One region of the Aminobacter sp. SR38 genome, then DNA from elsewhere that is predicted to be linked to it. Evidence: riboswitches for the same ligand, from Rfam matches in the RefSeq annotation. Region 1 holds a riboswitch; the other holds the start of a gene.
What was found. A riboswitch is a leader RNA that binds a small molecule or an ion and turns the genes downstream of it on or off. The one in region 1 is predicted to bind thiamine pyrophosphate.

Region 1 (4,076 bases):
ATCTCCAGATTGACGCCAAGCCGCACGCTGCCGGCATCGGGCTCCATCTCGCCGGTCAGCATCTTGAGCAAGGTCGTCTTGCCGGCGCCATTGGGGCCGACGAGACCGACGCGATCACCGCGCTGGATGCGGGTCGAGAAACCCTTGACGACTGAAAGCTCGCCAAAGCTCTTTTCGATGTTCTTGGCCTCGATGATAAGCTTGCCGGATTCTGCCGCCTCGCTCGCAACCATGGTTGCCACGCCCTCGGCGCCGCGATGGCTGCGGAACGTCTGGCGCATCGTCTGCAGTTCGCCGAGACGGCGCATGTTGCGCTTGCGCCGCGCCGTCACGCCATAGCGCAGCCAATGCTCCTCGCGCACGATCTGACGGCCTAACTTGTGCTGCTCGCGCTCCTCTTCCTCCAGGATCTGGTCCCGCCATTCCTCGAAATGGGCAAAGCCGCGGTCGAGCCGGCGCGTCTGGCCGCGATCGAGCCAGACGGTGTTGCGGCTGACGCGCTCGAGGAAACGGCGGTCGTGCGAGATCAGGATCAGCGCCGAGGAGGTGCGGATCAGTTCCTCTTCCAGCCATTCGATGACCGAGAGGTCGAGATGGTTGGTCGGCTCGTCGAGCAGAAGGATGTCGGGCTCGGGCGCCATGACGCGGGCAAGTGCTGCGCGGCGCGCCTCGCCGCCCGACAGGTCGGCCGGAGACTCCTCGCCGGTCAGGCCGAGATGGTCGAGCAGATAGGTGGCGCGATGCGGATCGTCAGCAGGTCCGAGCCCGGCTTCGACATAGGCGCGGACAGAGGGGAAGCCGTCCATGTCGGGCATCTGCGGCAAGTAGCGGATGGTTGCCGTAGGCTGGCGGAACACCACGCCGTCCTGCGGCTCGATCATGCCCGCCGCGATCTTGAGCAGCGTCGACTTGCCCGAGCCGTTGCGGCCGACAAGCGCGATCTTGTCGCCGGCAGCTGCCGTCAGTGCGGCGCCATCGAGCAGCGGCGTGCCGCCAAAGGTCAGACGGATGCCGTCGAGATTGAGAAGCGGAGGCGCCATGTTTCAGAAATCCGAGGCAGGAAAGGGATGAGCGAGGAGTAGGGCACGGCCGCTACCGAGCGAAATCCGCAACGGACCCCGCACTTCATTGGAAAGGGTCAGCGACGAACCGAACGGCACGTCGACATTGTCGAGCGGCCACTTGGCGCCCTGTTCGGACAGCCCGGTCAGCTCGGAGAAGGCGAGCACCGAAAACAGCATGCCGTCTTCATAGTCGAAGCCGGCGCTGCCGGGCAGGAGCGGCAAAGCCTCCTGGCGCCCGCTGCTCAGCAGCACCTCGATGCCGGCTTCGGCAAGCCTGAGCGCCAGGGCGAAATGAAGGAAGGCGTGGTCGGCGCGGGCGCCGCCGAAGGCGCCGACAAGCACCAGCGAGGTCGCGCCGAGCCGAAGCGCGGCATCGATGGCCAGTTCACCGTCGGTCCTGTCCTTTTCGGCCGGAAAGGTCGCCCGCGGCAGGTCGGCAAAACGCGGGTCGAGATTTACCGGCACGGAATCGAAGTCGCCGAGCCACAGTTCTGGCATCAGCCCGAGCGTGGCGGCATGGCGGATACCGGCATCTGCCGCAATCACCCTGCTGCCCGCCACCTGGCGGTCGAGGCGCGGGGTGCGGAAAAGCTCGCCGCCGAGAAGTATGGTGAACCGGGTCATGGCATGCGCATTACCAGCCCGGCAGCCGAAACGGAAGGCCGCGACGCGGTCGGTGGCCGGCAAACTACCGCTTGCGTGGCCTGATGCGCGAGCCTATTTGTTGAACCGCTCTAACGGGGTGCCGGTCGCGCAATTGCGTGCCGGCTGAGAGGCATAGGGAACCGTCCCGGCCAACCCGCTGAACCTGATCCGGTTTGTACCGGCGGAGGGATTAGATGCTTCGGACGCCCGGCGCTTCAAATTCCCTTTCAACACCAATGAAGGAGGCGCCGATGCGCTCGTTGATCCTGTCCATGACTTCCGCCCTGGCACTGGCCACGGTTGCTTTCCCTGCCGCTGCCGAAGGCAAGCTTACCGTCTACACCTATGAAAGCTTCACCTCCGAGTGGGGCCCCGGCCCGCAGGTCAAGAAGGCCTTCGAAGCCGACTGCGCCTGCACTGTCGACTTCGTCTCGGTCGCCGATGGCGTAGCACTGCTCAACCGCATCAAGCTCGAAGGTGCATCGACCAAGGCCGACATCGTGCTTGGCCTCGACACCAACCTGACAGCCGAAGCCAAGGCCACCGGCCTGTTTGCACCGCATGGTGCCGCCGGCGCCGACGTCAAGGTTCCGGGTGACTGGAAGGACGACACCTTCGTTCCTTACGACTACGGCTACTTCGCCGTCGTCTATGACACCGAGACGCTGAAGAACCCGCCGAAAAGCCTGAAGGAACTTGTCGAGGGCAATCCGGAAGAAAAGATCGCGATCCAGGATCCGCGCACCTCGACGCCGGGCCTCGGCCTGCTGCTCTGGGTCAAGTCGGTCTATGGCGACAAGGCGCCGGAAGCCTGGGCCAAGCTCAAGGGCCGCGTGCTGACCGTCACCCCGGGCTGGAGCGAGGCCTATGGCCTGTTCACCAAGGGCGAGGCGCCGATGGTGCTGTCCTACACCACCTCGCCAGCCTACCACATGGTCGCCGAGAACACCGAGCGTTACCAGGCGGCGTCCTTCGAGGAAGGCCACTACCTGCAGATCGAAGTCGCCGGCATCACCACGACCGGCGCCAAGAACCCGCTGGCCGAAAAGTTCATGGCCTTCATGACCAGCCCAGGCTTCCAGGACGCCGTACCCGAAACCAACTGGATGCTGCCCGCCGGCAAGACCGACAAGCCGCTCAACCCTGCCTTCGACAAGCTGGTGAAGCCGACCAAGACGCTGATCTTCAGCGCCGACGAGGTGGCTGCCAACCGCAAGGCCTGGGTCGACGAGTGGCTCGGCGTGATGAGCAAGTAAGGCTCTGTCGACCTGCCATGGTTGCGCTTGAACATCCCCTTCTGGCCTGCCGGCCATCTCCCCCGCAAGGGGGGAGATTGGTAGTGGAATGGCTCTCGCCAACCCCAGAGGTTGCCGGTGGTGCGTGGGCATCCAAGCCGCTGATCTCCCCCCTTGCGGGGGAGATGGCCGGCAGGCCAGAGGGGGGTGGGACAGAGCGCGACCCATCGCGGCTGCCGCACCTGCGCCCAGCCAATCGCGGCCCTGCATGTCGGTGAGCCGTACAGACCCCCGCATCGCCGCCGGCATCATCGCGCTGGCGGCCATCGGCATCCTGATCGGCGGCGCATTTGCCGGTCTTGGCATCGAGGCCGCACGCAATCCACAAGGTGCTGCCGACGCCTTCGATTCCTATCTCTTCCGCATTGCCCGTTTCACCCTGTGGCAGGCGCTGCTGTCGACCTTGCTGTCGGTTGTGCCGGCGATCTTCGTTGCCCGAGCGCTCGCACGGCATCCCGCCTTTCCCGGCCGCGCGCTGATCCTGCGCCTGTTTGCCGTTCCCCTCGCCTTGCCGGCGATCGTCGCAGCCCTTGGCATCCTGTCGCTCTACGGCCGCGCCGGCTATTTCGCTGAACCGCTGGCGGCGCTGACCGGCGGCACCTGGCCCGGCATCTATGGGCTGTCCGGCATTCTCGTTGCCCATGTCTTCTTCAACCTGCCGCTGGCGACGCGGCTGATTCTGGAGGCGCTGCAGACGGTGCCGGCGGACCAGTGGCGGCTGGCGAGCCAGCTCGGCATGGGCGCACGGTCGAGCTTCCGCATGATCGAATGGCCGGCAATCCGAGCAGCCTTGCCCGGCATTGCGGGCCTCGTTTTCATGCTGTGCATCACCTCCTTCACCATCGTGCTGACGCTCGGCGGCGGCCCGGCCGCAACAACGCTTGAGGTTGCGATCTATCAGGCGTTGCGCTTCGACTTCGACCCCGCGCGCGCAGTCGCCCTGACCCTGCTGCAGATCGCGCTCACGGCAGTTGTGGTTCTGGCGCTGATGCGGCTCGGTGCCAACACGACCGGCGACGCCAACCTGCCGGTGGCCCAGCGCAACTACATCAAGGCAAAGACCGGCGAGAAG
Region 2 (4,076 bases), 280 kb from region 1:
CCATAAGCGAGAACGGTGACGGCGGAACCCGGCCGACGGATCTCTGCCTTGCCGAGCGGGGTGGTGTAGTGCCCATCGGGCACCTCGCCCAACTCATGCTTCGACCATGCCGTGACGGGACGGTCGTGATGGCCATCGAAGGGGCCGTTGTACAATCGTTTCGGCTCCAGAAAGATCACCGGATCCGGGTCTTCGATCGAGGCGATCAGCAGGCCCTTGGCGTCGAGCGGATTGGACGGCACGACCACCTTAAGGCCGGAAACATGGGTGAACAGCGCTTCAGGGCTCTGGCTGTGGGTCTGGCCGCCGAAGATGCCGCCGCCAGTGGGCATGCGAATGACGATCGGACAGGTGAACTCGCCATTGGAGCGGTATCGCAACCGTGCCGCTTCCGAAACGATCTGGTCATATGCGGGATAGACGTAGTCGGCGAACTGGATTTCGATACATGGCTTGAGGCCATAGGCAGCCATGCCGACGGCGGCGCCGACGATGCCAAGTTCGCTGATCGGCGCGTCGAAACAGCGCTCCCGACCGTATTTCTGCTGAAGACCCTGGGTGCAGCGGAAGACGCCACCGAAATAGCCGACGTCCTCGCCGAAAACGACGACGTTGTCATCGCGGCCCATGGCGACATCCATGGCGCTGCGGATGGCCTCGATCATTGTCATGCGCGGCATCGGCTACACTCCCGCCTTCTGGCGCTGGCGACGGAGATGCGGCGGCATCTCGGCATAGACGCCCTCGAACATGTCACGCGTCGACGGCTTGCCGCCGGCATGCAGCGTGCCGTGGCTCTCGGCTTCCTTCTGCGCCGTGATCACTGCCTCGAGGATTTCCGCCTCGGTCTGCTTGTGGCGCTCGTCCGACCACAGGCCGCGCTTGATCAGGTGGTTCTTCAGCCGGATCACCGGGTCACCCAGCGGCCAGGCATCGGACTCTGTCTTGGGCCGGTAAGCGGATGGATCGTCTGACGTGGAATGTGCGCCGACACGGTAGGTGACATATTCGACCAGCGTCGGCCCGAGATTGAGCCTGGCCCGCTCCGTCGCCCATTTCGCCACCGCATGGACAGCGAGATAGTCGTTGCCGTCGACACGCAAGGCTGCGATGCCGAAGCCGAGGCCGCGCGCGGCAAAGGTGCCGGAGCCGCCGCGGGCGATGCCCTGGAAGGTCGAGATCGCCCACTGGTTGTTGACGATGTTGAGGACGACGGGCGCCTTGTAGGTCGAGGCGAAGACAAGTGCGGCGTGGAAGTCGCTCTCGGCGGTGGCGCCGTCACCGACCCAGCCGACAGCGATCTTGGTGTCCCCCTTGATGGCGGATGCCATCGCCCAGCCCACCGCCTGGATATACTGGGTGGTCAGGTTGCCGGAAATCGAGAAGAAACCGTGATCCTTGGCCGAATACATGATCGGCAGCTGGCGGCCCTTCAGCGGATCCATCTCGTTGGAATAGATCTGGTTCATCATGTCGACCATCGGATAGCCGCCGGCGATCAGCAGGCCGGCCTGGCGATAGGTCGGGAAGTTCATGTCACCCTGAACGAGCGCCTTGCGGAAGGCGCAGCTAACCGCCTCCTCGCCCATATGCTGCATGTAGAAAGAGGTCTTGCCCTGGCGCTGCGCCATCTGCATGCGCGCGTCGAAGGAGCGCAGCGTCATCATGTGGCGCAGCCCTTCGAGCTGCTCCTCGTCGGTCAGCGTACCGGCCCATGGACCTACGGCATCGCCCTCGCGATTGAGCACGCGGATGATCGAATAAGCCAGGTCGCGGATCGTCCTGGGATCGACGTCGACCGGCGGCCTGTCGACCGAACCCGCCTTGGGGATCGGCACATTGGAGAAGTCGGGGGTGCCGCCCGGGCGCACTTCCGGCTCGGGCACATGGAACTTCAGCGGCGCGGGATTGTCCGTCACGGATGCTCCTCCTGTCGCGTGCGCAGGCCAATTGGTCCTCCCTGCGCGGCAGACAATTTATGTCAGTAACGCTGACCTATTATCCGATCGTCTTCGAAACCGCAATGGGTCTCGATGCCCCCGACTTTGGCATTCTCTCGGCCTCGGCGAAAGGCCGTTGACACGACGCCGGTTCCGCCTCCATGCTTAGGGCTCACCAGGGGGGTCCCGACAAGGGGCTGAGATTCTGCTGGCTCGCGCAGCGCAGTGACCCGTTGAACCTGATCCAGTTCATACTGGCGTAGGGACGGTGCGAGGCGCAGCAGGCCGGATATCCGGCTCAGGCATTCGGGCTCATTCTTGCCCGAAGTCCCCAGGCAAAACCTCTCCTCCTTCTCATCGCATGGACTGGGTCTCCAACCAGGAGGCTCACTCATGAATGCCCACACCCCATCAGTCACCGTTGGCGAACTTCCGGCGTCGCGGAAGGTCTACAAGCCAGGCAAGCTCCATCCCGACATCCGTGTGCCGATGCGCGAGATCTCGGTTCATCCGAGCGCCGGCGAGCCGCCGGTCACCGTCTATGATTCGTCAGGCCCCTACACCGACACGTCGGTGACAACAGACATCGAGCGCGGCTTGCCGCGGCTGCGCGAAGACTGGATCATCGCCCGCGGCGACGTCGAGCGTTATGAAGGCCGCGCGGTCAAGGCTGAGGACAATGGCTTCGTCTCCGGCGAAAGGCTGACGCCGGAATTCCCGGTTCGCAACGCCCCGCTGCGCGCCACCGGCGGCCGCGCCGTCACCCAGCTTGCTTATGCCCGCGCCGGCATCGTCACGCCCGAAATGGAATTCGTCGCCATCCGCGAGAACCTCGGCCGCGAGCAGATCCGGGCCAAGCTTCAACGCGACGGCGAGAGCTTCGGCGCCGTCATTCCCGATTTCGTCACCCCGGAATTCGTCCGCGACGAGGTCGCCCGCGGCCGCGCCATCATCCCCTCCAACATCAACCACCCCGAGAGCGAGCCGATGATCATCGGCCGCAATTTCCTGGTCAAGATCAACGCCAATATCGGCAATTCCGCCGTCACCTCGTCGATGGCCGAGGAGGTCGAGAAGATGGTGTGGGCGACACGCTGGGGCGGCGACACGGTGATGGACTTGTCGACCGGCCGCAACATCCACAACATCCGTGACTGGATCATCCGCAACGCGCCGGTGCCGATCGGCACGGTGCCGCTCTACCAGGCGCTGGAGAAGGTCGGAGGCATCGCCGAGGACCTGACCTGGGAGGTGTTCCGCGACACGCTCATCGAGCAGGCCGAGCAGGGCGTCGACTATTTCACCATCCATGCCGGCGTGCGGCTCGCCTACATCCACCTGACAGTTGACCGCGTCACCGGCATCGTCTCGCGCGGCGGCTCGATCATGGCCAAATGGTGCCTGCATCACCACAAGGAGAGCTTCCTCTACGAGCATTTCGAGGAGATCTGCGACATCTGCCGAACCTATGACGTCGCCTTTTCGCTCGGCGACGGCCTGCGCCCAGGTTCGATTGCAGACGCCAACGATGCCGCCCAGTTCGCCGAACTGGAGACGCTGGGCGAACTTACCAAGATCGCCTGGGCCAAGGACTGCCAGGTGATGATCGAGGGCCCCGGCCACGTGCCGATGCACAAGATCAAGGAAAACATGGACAAGCAGCTCGAGGTCTGCGGCGAAGCGCCCTTCTACACGCTTGGGCCTTTGACCACCGACATCGCGCCCGGCTACGACCACATCACCTCTGGCATCGGCGCTGCAATGATCGGCTGGTTCGGCACGGCCATGCTCTGCTACGTCACGCCCAAGGAGCATCTTGGCCTGCCCGACCGCGACGACGTCAAGGTGGGCGTTATCACCTACAAGATCGCAGCACACGCCGCCGACCTCGCCAAAGGTCATCCGGCCGCCAAGGTCAGGGACGACGCGCTGTCGCGGGCACGCTTCGAGTTCCGCTGGGAGGACCAGTTCAACCTGTCGCTCGACCCGGAGACGGCGCGTTCCTACCACGACCAGACCTTGCCCAAGGAAGCACACAAGGTGGCGCATTTCTGCTCCATGTGCGGCCCCAAATTCTGCTCGATGCGGATCTCCCACGACATCCGCGCCGAGGCGCAGAAGGAAGGGCTGGCAGCG

Region 2: linked by a shared signal. The riboswitch ahead of thiC (phosphomethylpyrimidine synthase ThiC) and the one ahead of thiB (thiamine ABC transporter substrate binding subunit) in region 1 are both predicted to bind thiamine pyrophosphate.

Annotation. Positions count from the first base shown of each region.
Region 1 covers NZ_CP062112.1:3,601,378-3,605,453, reverse strand. Annotated here, with positions in the region: gene IG197_RS17590 (ABC-F family ATP-binding cassette domain-containing protein) at 1-1,040, opposite strand, end outside; gene IG197_RS17585 (thiamine diphosphokinase) at 1,044-1,688, opposite strand; TPP riboswitch at 1,793-1,916, shown strand; gene thiB (thiamine ABC transporter substrate binding subunit) at 1,961-2,965, shown strand; gene thiP (thiamine/thiamine pyrophosphate ABC transporter permease) at 3,213-4,076, shown strand, end outside.
Region 2 covers NZ_CP062112.1:3,882,057-3,886,132, reverse strand. Annotated here, with positions in the region: gene IG197_RS19065 (alpha-ketoacid dehydrogenase subunit beta) at 1-680, opposite strand, end outside; gene IG197_RS19060 (3-methyl-2-oxobutanoate dehydrogenase (2-methylpropanoyl-transferring) subunit alpha) at 684-1,919, opposite strand; TPP riboswitch at 2,108-2,224, shown strand; gene thiC (phosphomethylpyrimidine synthase ThiC) at 2,334-4,076, shown strand, end outside.